Regions from separate parts of the Streptomyces sp. Ac-502 genome, predicted to be linked through region 3. Evidence: riboswitches for the same ligand, from Rfam matches in the RefSeq annotation. Region 3 holds a riboswitch; each other region holds the start of a gene.
The links. A riboswitch is a leader RNA that binds a small molecule or an ion and turns the genes downstream of it on or off. The one in region 3 is predicted to bind cobalamin.

Region 1 (7,803 bases), 2.1 Mb from region 3:
CCGCGCCGTCGAGGAACTGCTCCGGTACGACAGTGCCTTCGAGCTGACGACCTGGCGTTTCCTCGCCGCGGACGCGGACGTGTCCGGCACCCGGATTCCGGCCGGCGACTCCGTGATCGTCTCGCTGTGCGCCGCCAACCGCGACCCCGCCCGCTTCCCCGCCCCCGACACCCTGGACCTCGACCGGTCCCCCAACCCCCACCTCGCCTTCGGCCACGGCATCCATTTCTGCCCGGGCGCCACCCTGGCCCGTACCGAACTGCACATCGCCCTGGAGACGCTGCTCCGCCGCCTGCCGGGACTCCGTCTGGCCGTACCGGACAGTGAGCTGAAGTGGATACCGGCGGTGCTCGCACGGGGAGTCGGCGAGCTACCGGTGGCGTACGGCGCGTCCTCCACCGGACGGCCCGCGGCGGAGAGTTCCCCGGCGCCAAGCTCGGGTGCTCGTCGCAGCTGCCCCTTCGGCGCCCCGGCCTTCACCTCCGAAGAGGCCCGATGAACAGCACAACGGCCGCCATCCTCACCGCCCTCCTCCCCCACTGCCGCACCCCGGAGGAGACGACAGCCGGAGGCGGAGCGACCGCCCTCACCCCCCGCCCACTTCCCGTACCAACTGCTCCGGCTGGAAGCCCTGGCGGCAGCCCGCCGCCCGATCCGCTTCCCCTCCCCGGCTTCCCCTGCAAGCCCCCCAACCCCGCCAAGGACGTCGGCCGGCTCCCCGACGAGGGTGAACGCCTCGCCCTGCGCTCCCTCGACCGGCTGTGCGCCCGGATCGGGGAGCTGTACGCGCCCGGCGCGCGGCTCGTCATCTGCTCCGACGGGCACCTCTTCAGCGACCTGATCGGCGTCCCGGACCCGCACGTCGACGCGTACAACGACGCGCTGCGCGCCATGATCCGTACGGTCGGACTGTCCCACCTCACCACCTTCGATCTGCGGGACGTTTACGGGGACCGGACCTGCGACGCCAAACGCGCGGAGATGCGCCGCCGGCTGCGCCCTCCCTGGACTCCCCGCACGCCGAGACCCGGGACCCGGCCGCCCACGGTGGTGAAACGCTTCGCCTCTACCGGGGCATCACTCGCTTCCTGTTCGAGGGCACCACCGGCTTCGAGGGCACCCGCTCCGCCCTGCAACGCGCCTGCCGCACCCGCGCCTACGGAGTCGTCCAGCGCAGCCGCGCCTGGGGCGAGCTGATCGCCGAGCACCATCCGGACGCCCTACGACTGTCCATCCATCCGCAGCCGTCCGGCACGGCGAAGTTCGGCATCCGGCTGCTCGACGCTCCCGACGTGTGGATGACGCCGTGGCACGCGTGCGTGCTGCGCGACGCGGACGGCGGCGTACGGCTGATGCGCGCGGCGGACGCGGCGCGGCGCGGGCAGCTCGTCCACCGGGACGGCCGCCCGAGCCATTACGTACAGGACGTGTACGAGACCGGGCGGCCGGCACCGGCTCAGCTCCCCGGCCCCGCAATTGCACCTGTACCTGTACCTGCGTCCGCCCCCGCACCCGCGCCCGCACGCTGATCGACGGCGATCAGCGGATCCCCCGTCAGCGGGTGGTCGACCACCGCCGCCCGCACCCCGAACACCTCGGCCAGCAGCTCCGGCGTCAGCACCTCGCGCGGCGTGCCGGACGCCACCACCGTCCCCGCGGAGAGCACGTGGAGCCGGTCGCAGACCGAGGCCGCCGCGTTCAGGTCGTGCAGGGAGACGAGCGTCGTACAGGCCCGGCCGCGCAGCAGGTTCAGCAGCTCGACCTGGTGCCGTACGTCCAGGTGGTTCGTCGGTTCGTCCAGGACGAGGACGTCCGGCGCCTGGGCGAAGGCGCGGGCGAGCAGGGCCCGCTGCCGCTCCCCGCCGGAGAGCGCCGAGAACCGCCGCCCGCCGTGCTCCGCCAGCCCCACGTCGGCCAGAGCGCGGGCCACCGTCTCCCGGTCGGCCCGGTCGTCGCCCGCGAACGCCCGCTTGTACGGGGGACGGCCCATCGCCACCACCTCGTGGACGGTGAATTCGAAGTCTCCGCCGCGTTCCTGGGGCAGGGCGCCGATGTGCCGGGCGGTGCGCGACGGCGGCATGGCCCGGATGTCCTCCCCGGCGAGCAGCACCCGGCCCGCTTCGGGGGTCAGGTGCCGGTAGACCGTACGCAGCACCGTGGACTTGCCGCTGCCGTTCGGGCCGACCACGCCCGCGATCTCGCCGGGCGCGGCCATCAGACGCACTCCGGCCACCACGCACCGGCCGTCCTCCCACGACACCGGCTTGAAATCGCTCGCACAGTCCGCGAAGACGTTCCGCGCCCCGGCTTCGGTCAGCACGGCATGGGCCACCTGCCGGTTGCAGACCGCGATGGGCTGTTTCGTCCCCGCGTCGAAATCGAAGAAGAAGTACGACGGCCGCCTCGCCGCAGGCACGTCCGCGATGGCCTCACGTACCGAGGAAACCTTCTTCTCCATCTCCTCCACCAGCTGCACCGCACGCTGTGAGGCGCCCGTGACCAGCCCGAGCCGCCGAATGTCACCTTCCACCGCGGACAGGTCCCGCTGCGGCACCTTCTTGCGCGGCGCACACGCCGTGGAAGCCAGGTAGATGTGCTTGATGCCCGCCGCGGCGAATTCCTCCTCGCTCGGACCGGTCGCCGCGCCGCCCATGTTGCCCATGGACGCGAACGTGTCGACATAGACGTCGGCTCCGAAACCGAGCAGCTTCTCCTTCGGAATCACCGTCTTGCCCAGCACCGGGACGCGCTGTGCCCGGGCGTCCAGTTCAGGCGGCAACTTCCCCTTTCCCGGCGGGAATCCGGTACCGACGACGCGGTCGCCCGCTCCCAGCCTGAGCAGCATTTCCAGGCTCGCCGCATTGCTGGTGACGATTTTCCGCGGCGCCTCGGAGAACGTCGTCCGCCGCCCGTCGCAATCGGTGACCGTGACGGGAAAGCCACCCGCTCCGTCGCCCTGGCCGTCCGCGGCCCCCGCTGCCGTACGCCCGCCGTCGCTGCCGCAGCCGGTGGCCAGCGCGGCCACCGCCAGCACCACCGCCGCCGTGGCCGCCACCGCCGCGACCGACCGGCCTTGCCGCACCGACCGGCCTCTCGGCGACCGGCTTCCGGCCACCGGCTCCACCAGATTCATCCGAGGGCGCATACGTCCGCTCTCCCTGCCTCTCGACCACCCGACGGCCCGCGCACACGGGCCCGGGACCAGGTAGTCGAGCGGACGGTGCCCCGGGTTCCCGCCGCATTGATCCGATGACCACACCGCCGCCGGGCGTTACAGTGTCCGGGCCGTGGTGTCGGGAAGACCGGTGAAGACCGTCAGGTCCAGACCGGAGCGGCCCTCGCCACTGTGATCGGGAAGTTCCCGCCCCTTTCCGTACCCGCCCCGCGCCCGTACGGAGCCACTGGCCGCAGCCCGCGACCGGGAAGGCAGGGGCGGGCGCGCACACCCGTCAGCCAGGAGACCGGCCACGGCATCTCACGAACTGATCCACGAGGTGCTGGAGCGTGACCACCGGATGTCCCTGTCCGCCGATTCCCCTACCCCGTACCCGCCTTCTCCCTCTTCCCCTCTTCTCCTTCCCCTTCTTCGCCCTCCCCGATCTCTTCCGCGCCGTTGCCCGGGTTCCGCTGGCGGCGGCAGGACACTGTCCGGACCGCGGGGCTGATGGCGGTCATCGCCGCCCTGCACGTCGTCGCGTTCGGTGTGCTCTTCCTGCTGGTCGTGCCGCAGCACTACACCGTGGGCTCGCAGGTCTTCGGGGTCGGTCTCGGTGTCACCGCGTACACCCTCGGCATGCGGCACGCCTTCGACGCCGACCACATCGCCGCCATCGACAACACCACCCGCAAACTCATGGCCGACGGCAAGCGCCCGGTCTCGGTGGGCTTCTGGTTCGCGCTCGGGCACTCCAGCGTGGTCGTCGCCATGGCGGCGCTGGTCGCGGGCGGCGCGCAGCTGGCCGGCACCCTGCTCGACGACGGATCGAGCACCCACCAGGTGCTCGGCACCATGGGCACCACGGTCTCCGGCAGCTTCCTCTACCTCATCGCCGCGCTCAACCTCGTCGCGCTGGCGGGCATCTGGCGGGTGTTCCGGGCGATGCGGCAGGGCCGGTACGACGAGTCGGAGCTGGAGCAGCACCTCGACTCCCGCGGCTTCATGAACCGCGTACTGGGCCGCTTCACCCGCTCCATCACCCGACCCGGCCAGATGTACCCGCTCGGCCTGCTCTTCGGCCTCGGCTTCGACACCGCGACCGAGGTGACACTGATGGTGATGGCGGGCAGCGGCGCGGCGGCCGGTCTGCCCTGGTACGCGATCCTGGTACTGCCGCTGCTGTTCGCGGCGGGGATGAGCCTGTTCGACACGCTGGACGGTACGTTCATGAACTTCGCGTACCAGTGGGCGTTCTCGAACCCGGTGCGCAAGGTCTACTACAACCTCACGATCACCGGTCTGTCGATCGCCGTGGCCTTCTTCATCGGGACCATCGAACTGGTCACCGTCCTGCACGAGAAACTGCACCTGACGGACGGCGTGACCGGCTGGATCTCGTCGATCGACCTGGACAACGTGGGCTTCATCATCGTCGGGCTGTTCGTGGTGGTCTGGGCGGCGGCGCTGGCGTACTGGCGGCTGGCCGGGGTGGAGAAGCGCTGGTCGGCGCGGGCCACGGAGGCGGCCCGGGAGCCCGCCTGACCCACCGGGCCGGGCGCTGCGGGTGCCTGCCCCGGGCAGCGTGGGCGGGGGACGGGCGCCGTGGGCGGGGGCCGGGCGCCGCGCCCGCCCCCCGGGCGCCGAACCGGTGTCGGCTACCGCCCCAGCCCTCAGGTCACCGACCTGACCACCGCGCCCGCCTCAGGTCGCCAGACCGGCCGCCGCGCCCGTCTTCAGATCGCGGCCCCAGCGCGCCAGCTCGGCTTCGAGGTCGAGCGGGCGCAGCCGGTCCGGCTCGTCCGGGCCCGGCCATTCCGTACGGGGCACCCGCCACATGACCTCGAACTCGTTGCCGTCCGGATCCTTGGCGTACAGCGACTTGGACACCAGGTGATCGGTGGCGCCGACCAGCGCGCCCCGCCCCGCCAAGTGCGCCGCCACGTCCGCCAGCTCCCCGAGGGTGCCGACCTCCCAGGCCAGGTGGTACAGCCCCACCCGGCCGTGCTCGGGACCGGGTGCCCCGGCGCCGACCGCGAACAGCCCGAGATCGTGATCGTTGGCGGTCCCCTCGGCACTGAGGAACGCGGCCCTCCCCGGTATCTCGGTGTCCACCCGGAACCCCAGCGCCTCCGTGTAGAAGGCCACGGCGCGCGCCACGTCCCGTACGTAGAGCACCGCGTGATTCAGCCGCCGCACTGCCACGTCAATCCCTCACCTTTCCGCTTCTCTCCGGACACACATCACTTCACCAGGCCCCGCGCGCTTCCCACAGGCGTCAGTCGCGCACCAGCAGCATCACGAACGCCACGACCACGCCGAACACCAGAGCCGCCACCCCGTACGCAAGCCGGTGGTTACGCAGGACCGGGAGCAGCCGGTCGACCGCGTACCGGCCGGACCCGGTCAGCGCCAGGGCTCCCGCGCCCGCCGTGAGCAGCAGCTCGTACTCGACGCCCTCGGGCGCGAAGAAGCCGCCGCCCCACTTCACGGCCAGCGCGTTCACCATCGTCCCGACGACCGCCGCGCCCGCCAGCGGCGTCAGCAGCCCGAGGACGAGCCCGAGGCCGCCCAGCGTCTCGCTGAGGCCGGCCACCACGGCCATGGCCTTGCCGGCCGGGTAGCCACTGGCCGTGAAGAACTGCCCGGTCCCGTCCAGCCCCGGCCCGCCGAACCAGCCGAACAGCTTCTGCGCGCCGTGCGCGGCCATGATCAGACCGACCGCGAGCCGCAACAGCAGCAGACCGACGTCGTACGCGTGCGGGGTCGCGGCGTGACGGTCGTCGATGCTGCTGCCGTAGTCACGGAGGGGGCTACGGAGGGGGCTGAGGGGGAGGTCATGCGAGCGCTCATTTCTGTCTGGTCTGTCCGGGCCGACGGGCACTGCGTGAGGGCCGGGTCGCCCCCAACGGAAGTACTTGAAACTTCAAGTCACACTCCGACGATACACATCACTTGAAAGCCGAACAACAGCGCCGCGCCCACACCCTCACTCTTCGGACACCACCCCACACAAGGCGTAACCCTTACCTCCCCCCCCCAAAGCCCCCCACCCACACCCCAAAACTCCCCTGCACCCACTCCCACCGTTCCCACCCCACTCCACCTCCTCCCTATATCTCCCCCTCCCCGCCCCTCCACGTGTCCTTGTCCCCACCACGCCACTCGACGAGCCCCGGAGCATCCAGATCGATGTCCTCGGCATCCGGCGCCAGCCCCGCGTGCCGCAGGAATTCGGCGACATCACCACGCCCGTGCGCCAGCCCGACGATCTGCCCATGGACGGTGACCCGCCGCCCACCGGACGAGGAAGGCGGATGGACGATCACCGGCGGATGCTCAACCATGCTCTCAGCGTGCACCGAGACCGACCACCACGCATGTCGACCACACCCCGACACAGCGCCACCCGACACCTGCGCCCTGGACCTGTACTTCACCATCACCACCGAAGTCCGTCCGGGCCCGCCGCTGCGCGCCATCACCGACGTCAGCCGCAGATACCACACACCAACGATCTCCTCACGACACCTCACCACCCCAAGAGGCCCACCCGCCCGATCTCGCGACCCAGCCGCACCGTTCGCAGCTTGCGCCGCGGAACCTCGGAGAGGCGACTGAGCACGAGACTCCGGCACCTGGGGCCTGCCTGACCACGAACGCCCGGCGCCTGTAGCGCTGTTCGAGGCCGAGGTGGCGGAACCCTTCCTCACCACCGCGAAGAAGGACGAACAACATCGGAACGAGAAGGCCACTCAGCCCATCCGCCTCGCGTCGTCGGCAGTCGGACTACGTCTTCACCACTCACACCGACCGACCAATCGAGCCGCAAAACCCCTACCGCTCCTTCACCCACGTCACCAAAAACGCCGACCTCCGCATGCTCCACTGCACGACGCCCGGCAAGGCCGCACGCCCCTGCTGCCCACCACCGGGACCGCCGCCCGCGCCGTCGACGTCATTCCTGAACGCCGAAGACCCCCGTCAAGATCGACGAGGGGTCTTCGCGCTGGTGGGCACAACAGGATTTGAACCTGTGACATCTGCTTTGTAAGTTCGATCAAACCTCGGCATTGCTGGGAGGCTGCCCGGTCAAACTGACCACGACGGGCCGCCCAGGAGTGCCGACGTCCGCCGCCGTTGATGTCACTCGTGGATGTCAGGCAACCGCGAATTTCTGCGTACCGTTTGCAATGGGTCTTTACGGCAAATCACGTTGCGGCGCGCTGCTTACGTTTCGAAGTCATCCAACGAAAATCACCCTCACCGATAATCCCCGTCACTTCAGGCAATATCAGCTTATTGCCGAAAATGGCGTACTCCGAGCCCACTCTTTGTATCTGCGCCGTGTGGAGTATATCAAACTCAACGCACCGGAGCCCCTTGTACAAATCGCTGGTGACTCGACCATCCGCATCATATGTAAGTAGCCAGCGCAACGAAGTTTCTTTCAGCGTGTTAGCTAGCTCCTGGTGATCCTCCTGGCTCAGAGAGTCCAGGTAGAGCCTGTCCCCTTGCACCAAGTAAGGCGGATCTACGTAAAGCAAAACGTCGCTACTTTTTGGCTCTAGGTGTTCAATGAACGTTCGCGCATCCATCTCCGATAGGGTCACCTGATCGGAGTAACGGCCTAGATTTCGTATTCTGCC
Region 2 (7,803 bases), 2.9 Mb from region 3:
CCGGGTCCGTCATGCGTGTGCCTCCGGTGTGCGGTGCGGGCGGGGTCCGGTGGGGGCGCGCGGGCGTGGTGCGCGCGGGGCTGCCGACACCGTACGGGGCTGGTGGGTACCCGTGGGGCGGATCCCGGCCCTCCGGTATCCGCCATGTCGGACCGGCGGTACCTCGGGCGGACTTGACCGGGCGACGACCGTCTTGTGGTGATCTCTCGGTACGCTTCCGGAGCTTTGTCATGCACGTAGCGCCTGTCATGCACGTCGCCATCTGTCATGCACGTAGCCATCGGGGGAATTCCTGGGGGAACCATGGCCCGTGACCGCGATCGCCCGTCCGGTACGCAACAGCCGTCCCACCAGCCGCCCGACGCGCAGCGCCCGCCCGACACACAGCGCCCACCCCACCGTCCCTCCCGCCGCCCGCGCAACCGCCAGCACCGGCTGGCCGCCGGGGCCCTGGCGCTCGGCACGCTCACCGGCGTCCTGTCCACCGCCCTGCCCACGGCCCCCGCCGCCGAGGCCTCCGGCAAGCCCGTCGGGCACGACGTCTCCTCGCGCCAGGGGAGCGTCGACTGGAAGTCCGTACGGGCGAAGGGCGGCCGTTTCGTGTACGTGAAGACCACCGAGTCGACCTGGTACCGCAATCCGCACTTCCCACGGCAGTACCGCGGCGCGCGCAAGGCGGGCCTGCTGCACGGCGCGTACCACTTCGGCGTACCGAACGCGTCCTCCGGCCGCGCGCAGGCCCGGTACTTCCTGCGGCACGGCGGCCACTGGAAGGCGGACGGCTGGACGCTGCCTCCGGCGCTCGACCTGGAGCACAACCCGTACGACCGGGAGCACGCCTGCTACGGGATGAGCGGCACCGCGCTGGTCCGGTGGGTCCGCGGCTTCAGCAACGAGGTGCTGCGGCAGACCGGTCGGCGGCCGGTGATCTACACGACGGCCCGGTGGTGGAACGGCTGCACCGGCGGCAGCCGGGCGTTCGCCGCCACCCCCTGTGGCTGGCCCACTGGCACAGCACCCCGGGCAAGCTGCCCGCCGGCTGGCCGTACCCGAGCATCTGGCAGCACGCCGGAGCCGGCGCGCTGCCCGGCGACCAGAACAAGTGGAACGGCACGGTCACCGGGCTACGGCGCTTCGCACGGGGCTGACACGCCGACCGGGCACCCCGACGCGCCCGACACCGCGACACCCCGACGCGCCCGGCATCCCGCCACGCTCGACCCCGGTACGCCTGCGCCACCCAAAACGCCCGGCCCCGACACGCCCGCCCCCAACACGCCCGCCCCCCGACGCACCCGCCCCCGGTACGCCTGCGCCGCACGAGGCGCCCGTGCTGATACGCATGGGCCCCGGGAGACGGCCTGGACGCCTCCGCACCACCCCTGCGGGGGCGTCACTGTGGCGCCCGCCCCAGTTCACCTTCCGTTCACCCGTCGTCCGTACGGTCCCGAGCGTCACTGCCCAACGAACTGATTGCCTGGGTGAATGGAACACATCACGCTTCTCATCGGGATCGTGATCGTCACGGCCTTGGTGTTCGACTTTACGAACGGCTTCCACGACACGGCCAACGCCATGGCCACCACCATTTCCACCGGGGCACTCAAGCCCAAGATCGCGGTGGCGATGTCGGCGGCCCTCAACCTGGTCGGCGCGTTCCTGTCGGTGGAGGTCGCCAAGACCATCTCCGGCGGGATCATCGACGAGACCGCCGGCATCAGACCAGAAGTGATCTTCGCCGGGCTGGTCGGCGCCATCGTCTGGAACCTGGTCACCTGGCTGGCCGGGCTCCCCTCCAGCTCCTCGCACGCCCTCTTCGGCGGTCTGATCGGCGCGACCCTGGTGGCCGTCGGCCCGAGCGGCGTGCACGGCGGCGCGGTGGTCATGAAGGTCCTCATCCCGGCCGTCGCCGCTCCGATCGTGGCCGGTCTGGCCGCGACGGCCGCGACCCGGCTGACCTACCGGCTGGCCCGCGACCGCGCCGAGGAGGACACCGCCAAGGGCTACCGCGCCGGGCAGATCGCCTCAGCCGCCCTGGTCTCCCTCGCGCACGGCACCAACGACGCCCAGAAGACGATGGGTGTGATCACCCTCGCGCTGATCACCGGCGGTGTGGTCGCCCCGCACGCCGACCCGCCGCTGTGGGTCATCGCCTCGGCCGGTCTGGCCATCGCGCTCGGCACGTACCTGGGCGGCTGGCGGATCATCCGCACGATGGGCAAGGGCATCACCGACATCCAGCCGCCGCAGGGCTTCGCCGCCCAGACCGGCGCCGCGGCCACCATCCTGGCCTCCTCCCACCTCGGCTTCGCGCTCTCCACCACCCAGGTCTGCTCCGGTGCGGTCATGGGCTCCGGCCTGGGCCGCAAGGGCGGCGTGGTGCACTGGTCCACGGCGGGCCGGATGGCCGCCGCCTGGGGTCTGACGCTGCCGGCCGCCGGTCTGGTCGCCGCGGGCGCCGCGCTCCTGGCGGACCAGGGCGACTGGGGCATCGCGACCGTCGCCGTGCTGGCGCTCGCCGTCTGCGGCGCGATCTGGGTGGCCTCCCGGCGCAAGCCGGTGGACCACACCAACGTCAACGAGGGCCCGGCCGCCGAGCCCGCCGGTGTCGTCACCGCCGCCTTGCAGGCCGTCTCCCCGCCTCCCGCGGGCCCGGTCGCGGCGGGCGCGGCCGCCATCCCGGCCCCCGCCGTGGCCGGGGCCCGGATCGCGGACCCGGTCGGTGCCGCCCCGGTGATCGCCGCCCCGGTGGCCGCCCACCCGCACGAGAAGCGCGCCGGGCGCCGTGCCAAGGCCGGCTCGGCCGCCGGCTGACCCGGCCGCACGGCTCCCACGAAGGAACGAGAACGCAATGAGCATCGACTGGGCAGCTCTCGGCCAGGTCTTCGGCGTCACGCTGTTCGTGACGGTCGGGATCGTGGGCCTGTTCACCCTCGGCATCGTCGGCACGTCCCGTAAGCCGCGGCAGGAGGGCGCGCCGGTGACCGCCGGCGGGCCCGCCGGCTCCGGCGGGGCGGCGCGGGCCGGGGCGTACGCCTGCTTCGCGCTGTGCGCCGCGGCCGTGGCGTACGGGATCTACCTGATCGTCGCCGCCTGAGCCGCGGCACGACACGGCACCACCGCGTCCGGTGGCCGCGGCGTCCCCGCCACGGCCACCGGACGTCTGTGTTCTGGGACACAGGCAGCGCCACCACCCCGCACCGCAGGTCAAGCGTGAGTTGACGGGCTTGGCGGAGCGTGGTGGACTGCCGGAGCCAATCGGCGACAGATGAGGAAGTCCGGTGAGAATCCGGCGCGGTCCCGCCACTGTCACCGGGGAGCGCCCCTCCACCAAGGGCCACGGTCCGCGTCCCGCGACGCAGGTTCCCGTACGGACTGGAAGGCCGGGGGAAGCGCCGATCCGGGGAGCCAGGAGACTCTTGTCGCCGTACCCGTCGAGCCAGGGCGCGGACCCTGAGTGAGGACCTACCGCCATGCCCGGCCGCAGTGCGCAATCTGCTGGACGTACCCCCACGCCATCCCTCCGAGGCGCGACGGCGGTCTGATCCGATGCGTGCCGAACACGCCGGCTACGCGTGCGGCGCGGCCCTCGGTTTCCTCGGCGACCTGGTCGTGGGCGACCCCCGGCGCGGCCACCCCGTGGCCGCTTTCGGGCGGGCCGCGGCCGCCGTGGAACACCGTCTGTGGCGCGACCACCGCGGGACCGGCGCCCTGCACACCGCGCTGCTCGCGGGCGGTACCGCCGCCGGTGCCGCGCTGCTCGACCGCGCCGTACGCCGCTCCCCCGCCGCCTTCCCCGCCTCCGTCGCGCTGACCGCCGCCGCCACCTGGGCCGTCCTGGGCGGCACCTCGCTGGGCCGCGAGGCGCGGGCCGTCGGCGGCGCGCTCGCGGCGGGCGACCTGGACGTGGCGCGCGAGCGGCTGCCGCATCTGTGCGGGCGCGACCCGCAGGCCCTGGACGGGCAGCAGATGGCGCGCGCGGTGGTCGAGTCCGTCGCCGAGAACACCTCGGACGCGGTGGTCGGCGCCCTGGTCTGGGGCGCGGTCGCCGGTGTGCCGGGGCTGCTGGCCTTCCGGGCCGTGAACACGCTGGACGCGATGGTGGGGCACAAGTCGCCGCGCCACCGCCGCTTCGGCTGGGCTTCGGCCCGCCTCGACGACGTGGCCGGTTACCCCGGCTCCCGGCTGACCGCCGCGTTGGCGGTGCTGGCCGGGCCGGACCGGCGGGGCGCGCTGCGCGCCTGGCGGCAGGACGGTCCGTCCCACCCGAGCCCCAACGCGGGCCCGGTGGAGGCCGCTTTCGCGGGCGCGCTGGGCGTACGGCTGGGCGGCACCCTGGCGTACGGCGGCCGGGTCGAGCACCGGCCGGTGCTCAACGGCGACGCGGGCCGGCCGGTCGCGGTGCCGGACATCGAGCGGGCCGTGACCCTGTCGCGCCGGGTGAGCGTGCTGGCCCTGGCGGCCACGGTCGCGGGCCGGCTGGCGGCGGGGGCGGTACGACGGTCCCGTACGGCCGGGGCAGTACAGCGATCCCGTACGGCCGGACCGGCGCAGCGATCCCGTGCAGCCGGATCGGTACGACGATCCCGCACCGCCGGGAGGGCCAAGTGAGCAGCGAAGTGCGGACGGCGAGGAGTGCCACGTGAACGGACCGGGTCAAGCGCCGCTCGGCGGCGGGCTGCTGGTGGCGGGCACCACGTCCGACGCGGGCAAGAGTGTGGTGACGGCGGGCATCTGCCGCTGGCTGGCCCGCAAGGGCGTCAAGGTGGCGCCCTTCAAGGCGCAGAACATGTCGCTGAACTCGTTCGTGACGCGCGAGGGCGCGGAGATCGGGCGGGCGCAGGCCATGCAGGCCGCGGCGGCGCGCGTCGAGCCGAGCGCGCTGATGAATCCGGTGCTGCTGAAGCCGGGCAGTGACCGCAGCAGCCAGGTCGTGCTGATGGGCAAGCCGGTGGGCGAGCTGAGCGCGCGCGGCTACCACGCGGGCCGGCAGGAGCAGTTGCTCGGTACGGTCACGGACTGCCTCCAGGAGCTGCGCCGTACACACGACGCGGTGATCTGCGAGGGCGCGGGCAGCCCGGCCGAGATCAACCTGCGGCGTACCGACATCGTGAACATGGGCATCGCGCGCGCCGCCCGTATCCCGGCCGTGGTGGTCGGCGACATCGACCGGGGCGGGGTGTTCGCCTCGTTCTTCGGCACCACGGCGCTGCTGTCCCCGGAGGACCAGGCGCTGGTCGCGGGCTACCTCGTCAACAAGTTCCGCGGCGATGTGACGCTGCTGGAGCCGGGCCTGGACATGCTGAAGGAGCTGACCGGGCGGCCCACCCTCGGGGTGCTGCCGTTCGCGCACGGCCTCGGCATCGACGAGGAGGACGGCCTCCGGGTGTCGCTGCGCGGCGCGGTCCGCGAGAGCGTCGTCGCGCCGCCGCACGGCGCCGACGTGCTGCGGGTCGCGGTGGCCGCCGTACCGCTGATGTCGAACTTCACGGACGTGGACGCGCTCGCCGCCGAACCGGGCGTCGTGGTGCGGTTCGTGGACCGCCCCGAGGAACTGGCCGACGCCGACCTCGTCGTCCTGCCCGGCACCCGCGGCACCGTCCGCGCGCTCCAGTGGCTGCGCGAGCGCGGCATCGCGGACGCGGTGCGGCGGCGGGCCGCGGAAGGGCGCCCGGTGCTCGGCATCTGCGGCGGCTTCCAGATGCTGGGCGAACGGATCGAGGACGAGGTCGAATCGAGGGCCGGGACGGTGGACGGGCTGGGCCTGCTGCCCGTCCGCGTCCGGTTCGCGGCGGACAAGACCCTGGCCCGGCCGTCCGGCGAGGCACTGGGCGAGCCGGTCGAGGGGTACGAGATCCACCATGGCGTGGCGGAGATCGACGGCGGTGAGCCCTTCCTGGCGGGCTGCCGGTCCGGCGCGGTCTGGGGCACCCACTGGCACGGCTCCCTGGAGAGCGACGGCTTCCGGCGGGCGTTCCTGCGCCGGGTGGCCGCCGACGCGGGCCGCGCGTTCGTCCCGGCGCCGGACACCAGCTTCGCCGCGCTGCGCGAGGAACAGCTCGACCGGCTCGGCGATCTCATCGAGGAGCACGCGGACACGGAGGCGCTGCTGCGGCTCATCGAGGACGGCGTACCGGCGGGACTGCCGTTCGTACCACCGGGGGCGCCGCCGATACCGCCGCCACCCCGCACCCCGGCCGCACCCGGCGCGGCCTCTGCCGCGCCCGCACATCGCACGTCCCTCGAAGGGGTACTCCTTAATGGCATCGGTCCCTTACCCGTTCACCGCGGTCGTCGGCATGTCCGACATGCGGCTGAGCCTGCTGCTCAACGCCATCTCGCCGGCCATCGGCGGGGTGCTCGTCCGCGGCGAGAAGGGCACCGCGAAGTCGACGATCGTACGGGGCCTGACGGCGCTGATGCCGGACGTCCCGGTCGTCACCGGCTGCCGCTTCTCCTGCGACCCGGCCGCGCCGGACCCGGCCTGCCCGGACGGCCCGCACGAGGCGGCCGGCGCCGAGGACCGCCCGGCCCGTATGGTCGAACTCCCCGTCGGCGCCTCCGAGGACCGTCTCGTCGGCGCACTGGACATCGAGCGGGCCCTGTCGGAGGGCGTGAAGGCGTTCGAGCCGGGCCTGCTGGCGGACGCGCACCGCGGCATCCTGTACGTCGACGAGGTCAACCTCCTCCACGACCACCTCGTGGACCTGCTGCTGGACGCCGCCGCCATGGGCGCCTCGTACGTGGAGCGCGAGGGCGTCTCCGTACGGCACGCCGCGCGCTTCCTGCTCGTCGGCACCATGAACCCCGAAGAGGGCGAGCTGCGGCCGCAGTTGCTGGACCGCTTCGGGCTGACCGTGGAGGTCGCCGCGTCCCGCGAGCCGGACCAGCGGGTGGAGGTCGTACGGCGCCGCCTGGCCTACGACGCGGATGCGGAGGGCTTCGCCGCGCGCTGGGCCGTCGAGGAGGGCGAGCTGCGGGAGCGGATCGCCGCCGCGCGGGCGCTGCTGCCGGACGTGGTCCTCGGGGACGCGGTGCTGCGGCAGATCGCCGCGGTGTGCGCGGCGTTCGAGGTGGACGGCATGCGCGCCGACATCGTGATGGCACGTACCGCCTGCGCGCTGTCCGCCTGGGCGGGCCGTACGGACGTCCGCGAGGAGGACGTACGGCAGGCCGCCCTGCTGGCGCTCCCCCACCGGCGCCGCCGCAACCCGTTCGACGCCCCCGGCCTGGACGAGGACAAGCTCGACCAGACGCTGGAGGAGTTCGCCGCCGACGAGGACGACGACCCGGAACCCGACCCGGACGGCGGCCCCGACGGCGGCCCCGACGGGCCCGGCGGCGGACAGCCGCCGCAGGACGGTGACGGCGGCACGGACGGCCCGCAGGGCGAGGACGCCCAGGCCCCGCACGACCAGCCGCAGGCGCACGACCAGCCGCAACTGCCCGAGCAGCAGCAGGCCCCGGAGGCGGACCCGGCTCCGGCCGACCCGAAGGCACAGTCCGAGGGCGACAGGGACAACACCCCGGGCGAGGTCGGCGAGACGGCCGCCGTCGGCGCGGGCGAGCCCTTCCGTACCCGGCGACTCGACGTCCCGGGGCTCGGCGAGGGCGCGGACGGCCGCCGCTCCCGCGCCCGTACGGCGCACGGCCGGACCACCGGCGCGCGGCGCCCGCAGGGCACCCTGACCAAGCTGCACCTGGCCGCGACCGTGCAGGCCGCCGCGCCGCACCAGGTGGCGCGCGGCCGCCGCGGCCCGGGTCTGGTCGTGCGCCGGGACGATCTGCGCGAGGCGGTGCGCG
Region 3 (7,803 bases):
ACCTGCTGGGACCAGTGGTTCCCCGAGCTGGCCCGCGCCTACTCGCTGGCCGGTGCCGACGTGCTGGTCTACCCGACGGCCATCGGCTCAGAGCCGGGCCACCCCGGCTTCGACACCCAGCCGCTGTGGCAGAAGGTGATCACCGGGAACGCCGTCGCCAACGGCACCTTCATGATCGTGCCGAACCGTATCGGCACCGAAGGCCCGCTGACGTTCTACGGCAGCTCTTTCCTCGTCGACCCGTACGGCCGCGTCCTGGCCCAGGCGCCCCGCGACGAACCCGCCGTCCTGGTGGCCGACCTCGACCTGGACGCCCGCCGCGACTGGCTGGAGCTGTTCCCGTTCCTCACCACCCGCCGCCCGGACGCCTACGGGCCGCTGACGGCGACGGTGGCGGCGACGGTGACGGACTGAGCGGGGTACGGGACGGCCGCGGTGCGGGACGGCCGCGATACGGGCCAGCCGCGATACGGGCCGGTTGCACGACGTACTGACCGGCGCTCCCCGCAAAGCCAGCCACCCCCCAAGCCAGCCACCCGCCCCCAAGCCAGCCCCCCCAAAGCCAGCAGGCGGGCGCCCCACCTGGAGCCGCCCGCCCGCATCACCTCTACCTCTCGCCTACTCCCCGAGCAGCCCCGCCAGCGCGCCCAGCGTCTGCGGCAGTTGATCGGCCGCCAGGCCGCCACCCTGGGCGAGTTCGGGGGAGCCGCCGCCCCGCCCGTTCAGCAGGCGCTTGACCAGGTCCGACGCCGAACCCCCGGCGTCCTTGCCGGCCTTGTTCAGCGCGACCACCAGGGCCGCCTTGCCGTCCGTGGCCGAACCGACGGCCACGGCGGCGGGCTGCCCCGCGGGCATCCGGTCCCGTACGGCCATGGCCAGCGCGCGGGCCGCGTCGGCGCCGCCGTCGGCGGTGGCGGTGACCACCAGGAAACCGGCGGCCTGTACGGCGGAACCGGCCAGCTCGGCAGCGCGCGCCACGGTGGCCTGCTGCCGCAGCCGCTGGTTCTCCCGGTCGCTGGCCTTCAGGCGCTCCAGCAGTCCGGCCACCCGGTCGGACAGTTCGGCGCGCGGGGCCTGGATCTGCTCGGCGATCTGGGTGACCAGGTCGCGTTCACGGGCGAGGTAGCCGAAGCCCTCGATGCCGACGGAAGCTTCCAGGCGGCGCATGCCGGCGCCGACGGACGACTCCGCGGTCAGGGCGACGATGCCGACCTGTGAGGCGTGCGAGACGTGCGTACCGCCGCACAGCTCGCGCGACCAGGCGCCGCCGATCTCGACGACCCGCACCTTCTCGCCGTACGTCTCGTCGAAGAGCGCGAGCGCGCCCAGCTCCTTGGCCTCCGGGAGCGTCATCCACTTCACGCCCACCGGCAGGTCGCGGCGGAGCGCCCGGTTGGCGGCCTCCTCGACCTCGCTGCGGGCGGTGGCGGACAGGCCACCGCGCCACGGGAAGTCCAGGCGCAGGTAGCCGGGACGGTTGTACGAGCCGGACTGGAGGGCCGTCGGGCCGAGGATCTCGCGCAGCGCGGCGTGCAGGACGTGCGTACCGGAGTGGGCCTGGCGCGCGCCGAGCCGCCACTCGGGATCGACGGCCGCGTGCAGCGCGTCGCCGAGGGCGAGTTCGCCGGCGGTGATCCGTACCTGGTGGGCGACCAGGCCGGGCACCGGCCGCTGCACGTCCAGCACCTCGGCCTCGACGGAGGTGCCGGACAGCCGCCCGGCGTCGCTGTCCTGGCCGCCGGACTCGGCGTAGAACGGGGTGCGGTCCAGGACGACGGTGACGATCTCGCCCTCGCGGGCCACCGGCACCGGGCCCTGGGCGCCCAGCAGGGCCAGCACCTTGGAGTCGGTCTCCAGGGTGTCCCAGGCGCGCCAGTCGGTGGGCCCGTGCTCGTCCAGGACCGTGCGCAGCGCCGAGGTGTCCACCGCGCCGCCGGACTTGCGGGCGCGGGCGTCGGCGCGGGCCCGTTCGCGCTGCTCGCGCATGAGGGCGGCGAAGCCCTCGCGGTCCACCTCGACGCCCTGTTCGGCGGCCATCTCCAGAGTGAGGTCGATGGGGAAGCCGTACGTGTCGTGCAGGAGGAACGCCTGCTTGCCGGGGAGCGAACGGCCGCCCTCCGACTTGACCTTGGTGACGGCGGTGTCCAGGACGGCGGTGCCCTGGCGCAGCGTCGCCCGGAAGGCGTCCTCCTCGCCGGCCGCCTGGCCCGCGATCCGCTCGTAGGCCTCGGCGACCTCCGGGTAGCTGGGCGCCATGCAGTCGCGGGCGACCGGCAGCAGTTCGGGCAGCGCGCGGTCCTCGTAGCCGAGCTGGCGCATCGAGCGGACGGCGCGGCGCAGGATGCGGCGCAGCACGTAGCCGCGGCCCTCGTTGCCGGGGGTGGTGCCGTCGGCGAGCAGCATCAGGGCCGTACGGACGTGGTCGGCGACCACGCGCAGCCGTACGTCGTTCTGCTCGTCGTCGCCGTAGCGGACCCCGGCGAGGGCGGCGGCGCGGTCCAGGACGGGGCGGGTCTCGTCGATCTCGTAGAGGTTGTCGACGCCCTGGAGAAGGGTGGCCATCCGCTCCAGGCCCATGCCGGTGTCGATGTTCTGGCGGGGGAGTTCGCCGAGGATCGGGTAGCCGGTCTTGCCGGTGCCCTCGCCGCGCTCGTACTGCATGAAGACGAGGTTCCAGAACTCCATGTACCGGTCCTCGTCGACCTCCGGGCCACCCGCCCGGCCGAACTTGGGCCCCCGGTCGTAGTACAGCTCCGAGCAGGGCCCGCACGGTCCCGGCACGCCCATCGACCAGAAGTTGTCCTCGTCACCGCGCGAGACGATGCGCTCCTCCGGAAGCCCGGAGATCTCGCGCCACAGGGTGCGCGCCTCGTCGTCGGAGTGGTGCACGGTGACCCAGATCTTCCCGGGGTCCAGGCCGTATCCGCCGTCGGCGACGGACTTGGTGGACAGCTCCCAGGCGAACCGGATGGCGTCTTCCTTGAAGTAGTCGCCGAGCGAGAAGTTGCCGTTCATCTGGAAGAACGAGCCGTGCCGGGTGGTCTTGCCGACCTCTTCGATGTCCAGGGTCCGCACGCACTTCTGCACGCTGGTCGCCCGCGGCCAGGGCGCCGCCACCTCACCGGTCAGGTACGGCTTGAAGGGCACCATGCCCGCGTTGACGAACAGCAGGGTCGGGTCCGGCGTCGGCAGCGGCGCGCTGGGGACGACGGTGTGGCCGCGCTCGGCGAAGAAGTCGAGGAAGCGGGCGCGGATCTCGGCGGTACGCAAAGGGGGCTCCGGGGCGGTCGGTGGCGGTGGCGGAAGGGGGCGGTGGCGGTCGGCCGTCGGGCCGTCAGGCTGCGGTCGCCGCCGCGGCCCGTGCCGCCCTGGCGACCGGGTGCAGGGCCGCGTACTCCAGCGGCGCCGACGGGTCGATCGAGAGGTCCAGCGGAGCCGGTCCGGCGCCCGCCCGTACGAGCAGGTCGCCGACGGCGGCGATCATCGCGCCGTTGTCCGTGCACAGCCGCAGGGGCGGCACGCGCAGCGTGATGCCCGCCTTCTGGCAGCGCTCCTCGGCGAGGGACCGGACGCGCGAGTTGGCGGCGACGCCGCCCACCACCACCAGGGTGCCCACGCCGTGCTCCTTGCAGGCCGCGACGGCCTTGCGGGTCAGGACGTCGGCGACCGCCTCCTGGAGGGAGGCCGCGCCGTCCGCGACAGGCAGTTCGCCGTCGGCGTGCCGTTCGGCCCAGCGCGCGGCGGCCGTCTTGAGGCCGGAGAAGGAGAAGCCGTACGGGTCGTCACGCGGCCCGGTAAGCGGCCGCGGGAACGCGACGGCCTTCGGGTCGCCCTCGCGCGCGGCCCGGTCGATCGCGGGGCCGCCCGGGTACGGCAGGCCGAAGACCCGCGCGACCTTGTCGAAGCACTCCCCGGCGGCGTCGTCGAGGGTGTCGCCGAGGTGCACGATCGGGTCGCGCGCCAGGTCCCGTACGAGGAGGAGGGAAGTGTGCCCGCCGGAGACGATGAGCACCATGCAGGGGTCGGGCAGCGGGCCGTGCTCCAGGGTGTCGGCGGCGACGTGCCCGGCGAGGTGGTGCACCCCGTACAGCGGCACGCCCAGCCCGTACGCCAGGCCCTTGGCACCGGCCAGACCGACCTGGAGGGCGCCCGACAGGCCGGGGCCGGTGGTCACGGCCACCGCGCCGATGTCGGCCATGGTCAGGCCCGCGTCGTCGAGCGCGCGGTGCACGACGGGGGCGAGGGAGTGCACATGGGCGCGGGCCGCGATCTCCGGCACGACGCCGCCGTAGCGCGCGTGCTCGTCCATGCTGGACGCCACCGCGTGCCCGAGCAGCTTGCCGTCGCGGACCAGGCCCGCCCCGGTCTCGTCGCAGGAGGACTCGATCCCCAGCACCACTGGAGAGCCTGGAGATGCCACCGCACCGCTCCTTCGTACCCGTTTCGTACCCGGCCTCGTCGCCGCCTTGCCGCACGTGAGGCGTCTTGCCGCACGCGAGCCGCCCTGCTGCACGAGAGGCGCCTCGCCGCACGCGAGCCGCCTTGTTGCAAGCGATGTGCAACAACCCGTCTCCGACCAGGATACGGCGGCCCGAACCGGCCCGGGCGGGGGCCGCGGGCGGGCCGGGCGAGGCTGCGGACAGGCCGGATGGGGGCCGTGGGCGGGCCGGTGCCGCCTGGGAGGGGCAGTGGGGCGGTCCCGTGCCGCCAGGGAGGGGCCGTGGGACGGTCCGGTGCAGCCCGGGAAGTGTCGCGGGACGGGCCGGTGCCCCCCGGGAGGGGCCGGTGCGCCCCCCGGGAAGGTCCGCAGGACAGTCCGCGCCGGCGGTCACGGCGCCCCAGGAGCCGCCAACCCGTCGAGTTCCCCCGCCACCCGCACGTTCCACCGGCCGTCCCGCCCGCTCAGCGCCGTCACGGTCAGCGGCGGTACGTCCACCCGCCAGAAGGACGAGGGCGGGGCCCCCAGGGCGCACACCACGGACGCACGTACGACGTCCGGCTCCACTACGGCCACGATCCGGCCGCCCTCCGCCGCGAGGCCCGCCAGCCAGTCCGCCACCCGTCCGAGCAACTGCGCCAGCGTCTCGCCGCCGTGCGGCGCGCTGTCCGCGTCGGACAGCCAGGCCGTGACTGCCGCGGGCTCGGCGGCCAGCACGTCCTCCAGGGCCAGCCCCCGCCAGCGGCCCATCGCCCGGCCCGCCGCGCCCGGGTCCGGCTCCGCCCGCAGGCCGAGCGCCTCGGCCGTCTCCCGGCAGCGCGCGGAAGGGGAGGTCAGGGCCCGGTCGGCGGGCAGGGCGGCGGCAGCGGGGCGGGCGGCGCGGGCGCGGCGCAGCCCGCCCGGTGTCAGGGATTCGCCGGCCGGGAAGCGCACCGCGCCCAGGGCGTCGTCGAAGGACGGTGAGACCAACATCACCCGAGTTGTCATGCGCACCTCTTTCGACGCGGAAATCTGATGGCGCACCAGGGAACAGCGGGGCGCGCGACCACCGCCGTGCACCCGCACGCCCGCCCGCGGGCCCTTCTCCCCGTCGCCGCCACGCGGTACGTTCCCGATGATATTGACGATGACATGACGGAAGCCGGTGGAATTCCGGCGCGGTCGCGCCACTGTGAACCCGCACCGGTCCCGTACGGGGCCGACGGGCGAGCCAGACCCGTCCTGTCGTCACGGCTCCCCGACCGGGACGCGAGTTCCCCCAGGAGGTTCCCGACATGGCCCATTCCGTCGCGCCGCCGGCCACCGGCCACGCCGCGCCCGCCCCCTCCCCGTCCGGACGGTCCTGCCGTGGGCGGTCTTCGGCGGCGTCCTCATGCTCGTCCTGCTCTACTTCGTCGGCGCCGAACAGGGCGCCACCGCGCTGCTCTCCGGCACCGGCGTGCACGAGTGGGTCCACGACGGACGCCATCTGCTCGGCTTCCCCTGCCACTGACCGGGGGCCTTCGCACATGAACTCCGCCACCGTCAGGTCCCTCCTGGTGCGCGGCATGCTGGCCGGCCTCGCCGCCGGCCTGCTCGCCCTGCTCGTCGCCTACCTGCTGGGCAAACCGCAGGTCGACGCCGCCATCGCCTTCGAGGACGCGCACGCCCACGAACACGAGGCCGAGGTCGTCAGCCGCGCGGTGCAGTCCACCGCGGGCCTGGCCACCGGCGTCCTGGTGTACGGCGTCGCGCTGGGCGGGATCGCCGCCCTGGCCTACTGCTTCGCCCTCGGGCGCGTCGGCCGCTTCGGCCCCCGCGCCACCGCCCTGCTGCTCTCCGGGGCCGCCTTCGGCGCGGTCTACCTCGTACCGTTCCTGAAGTACCCGGCCAACCCGCCGTCCGTCGGAGACCCCGACTCCATCGGCACCCGCACCGCGCTGTACTTCCTCATGATCGCCCTCAGCGTGCTGCTGGCCGTCGCCGCCGTCCTCCTCGGCAAGCGGCTCGCACCCCGCCTGGGCACCTGGTACGCGACGGTCGCCGCCCTGGCAGCCTTCGCCGCGGCCGTCGGCCTCGCCTACGCGTTCCTCCCGGCCGTCAACGAACTCCCCGCCGACTTCCCGGCCCTGCTGCTCTGGAAGTTCCGCCTCTCCGCACTCGGCGTCCAGCTCGCCCTGTGGACCGCCTTCGGCCTGCTCTTCGGCGAACTGGCCGAGCGGGCCACCGGGGTACGGGCGGGCGCCGCTCCGCGCGGGGCGGACGGGGGTCCTGTGCCGTCGGCGCGCTGAGCCGGGTCGACACTGCGGTTCCGGAGCGCGGACATCCGCCGCGGTCCGGAACCGTATGCCTTGTCAGGCGGCGTACAGCCGGCCGGAGTGCCGACACCGCCCCTCAGGCAGGGCGGGCCAGCAGCAGCGTCCACCACGGGCCGCGGTCGTCCGTGCCGCTGTTGATCCCCACCCCCGCGTGCCGGAACGCGCAGTCCGCCAGCACCACCTGGTGCTCCGGACTGCGCGCCCACGCCCGCACCACCTCCGCGGCCCCCTGCTGGCCGCGCGCGATGTTCTCGCCCGCGCGGCGCCAGTCGTACCCGACGGCCGAGAGCCGGCTGCCGGGGCCGGAGCCGCCGCGTTCCCGGTGCGAGAGCGAGCCCTCGCGGGCCATGTGGTCGCTGTGCCGCTGAGCGGCCTTGGTGACCGTACGGTGCGTCCTCACGGGACGGCAGCCGGCCTTCGCCCGCTCCCGGTTGACCAGCCGGACGACGGCCGCCCTGGTCGTCGCGGCGTTACCGGGGGCGCGGGCGGTGCCCGGGGCCCGCAGAGCCCGTGAGTCCGGGGCCGCGTAGGGCGACAGGGCCGGGTGGGTCAGCAGCGTCTCGTATGACGAAAGGGCGGTGTACGCGGCTTCCGGCAGCCCCGATCGCCCGCCCGGAGGCTTCGCGGCGGCGGCCCCGCCCACCGTCAGGCCCGCCAGGGCCAGTACCGCCACCACCGCCCGTACCGCGTACCGCGCCGTCCGCCGGTCCGCTCCGCGCCCCCGGCGCACGCGAGGCCCCGCCGCCGCGCCCCGGCCCGCGGTCACGTCCGTACTCCTGCCCGAACGCCGGCCCGTACTCCCGCGCTGACGTCCACCCGTACTCCCGCCCATTCGGCCCCAGTTCCTCGACAGTCATCGGCTGTGGCGACCGGTCGTCGCCCGGCCGGCGCCGTACCCGGCAGCCGGCCCGGTGACAGTCTTGCCGTCCCCGCCCCCGCGTCTGTCGTCCGCGGCCGATACCCGACCCGTTCGGCTGTACGGGCCGCCCGCCCCGCTGACGTACGTCAGATCCATGCCGGCCCGAAACGGGTACCCGCCCGCCCCGCTGACGTACGCCAGAGCCATCC

Region 1: linked by a shared signal. The riboswitch ahead of ACEXOX_RS16420 (HoxN/HupN/NixA family nickel/cobalt transporter) and the one ahead of ACEXOX_RS26170 (CbtB-domain containing protein) in region 3 are both predicted to bind cobalamin.
Region 2: linked by a shared signal. The riboswitch ahead of ACEXOX_RS13135 (cobalamin biosynthesis protein) and the one ahead of ACEXOX_RS26170 (CbtB-domain containing protein) in region 3 are both predicted to bind cobalamin.

The regions. Positions count from the first base shown of each region.
Region 1 is NZ_JBHFFO010000001.1:3,634,969-3,642,771, forward strand. It holds partial or broken gene ACEXOX_RS16395 (cytochrome P450) at 1-499, shown strand, start outside; partial or broken gene ACEXOX_RS16400 (L-tyrosine/L-tryptophan isonitrile synthase family protein) at 496-900, shown strand; gene ACEXOX_RS16405 (L-tyrosine/L-tryptophan isonitrile synthase family protein) at 1,005-1,529, shown strand; gene ACEXOX_RS16410 (ABC transporter ATP-binding protein) at 1,457-2,260, opposite strand; partial or broken gene ACEXOX_RS16415 (ABC transporter substrate-binding protein) at 2,246-3,037, opposite strand; cobalamin riboswitch at 3,272-3,485, shown strand; gene ACEXOX_RS16420 (HoxN/HupN/NixA family nickel/cobalt transporter) at 3,665-4,699, shown strand; gene ACEXOX_RS16425 (VOC family protein) at 4,859-5,359, opposite strand; gene ACEXOX_RS16430 (DoxX family protein) at 5,433-5,942, opposite strand; gene ACEXOX_RS16435 (hypothetical protein) at 6,268-6,501, opposite strand; gene ACEXOX_RS16440 (DNA adenine methylase) at 7,366-7,803, opposite strand, start outside.
Region 2 is NZ_JBHFFO010000001.1:2,905,219-2,913,021, forward strand. It holds gene ACEXOX_RS13115 (class II aldolase/adducin family protein) at 1-13, opposite strand, end outside; partial or broken gene ACEXOX_RS13120 (lysozyme) at 304-1,148, shown strand; gene ACEXOX_RS13125 (anion permease) at 1,486-2,814, shown strand; gene ACEXOX_RS13130 (hypothetical protein) at 2,852-3,097, shown strand; cobalamin riboswitch at 3,269-3,419, shown strand; gene ACEXOX_RS13135 (cobalamin biosynthesis protein) at 3,550-4,611, shown strand; partial or broken gene ACEXOX_RS13140 (cobyric acid synthase) at 4,643-6,169, shown strand; gene ACEXOX_RS13145 (putative cobaltochelatase) at 6,261-7,803, shown strand, end outside.
Region 3 is NZ_JBHFFO010000001.1:5,762,418-5,770,220, forward strand. It holds gene ACEXOX_RS26150 (carbon-nitrogen hydrolase) at 1-414, shown strand, start outside; gene alaS (alanine--tRNA ligase) at 619-3,270, opposite strand; gene tsaD (tRNA (adenosine(37)-N6)-threonylcarbamoyltransferase complex transferase subunit TsaD) at 3,335-4,399, opposite strand; gene ACEXOX_RS26165 (histidine phosphatase family protein) at 4,829-5,425, opposite strand; cobalamin riboswitch at 5,534-5,677, shown strand; partial or broken gene ACEXOX_RS26170 (CbtB-domain containing protein) at 5,713-5,930, shown strand; gene ACEXOX_RS26175 (CbtA family protein) at 5,947-6,708, shown strand; gene ACEXOX_RS26180 (CAP domain-containing protein) at 6,812-7,501, opposite strand.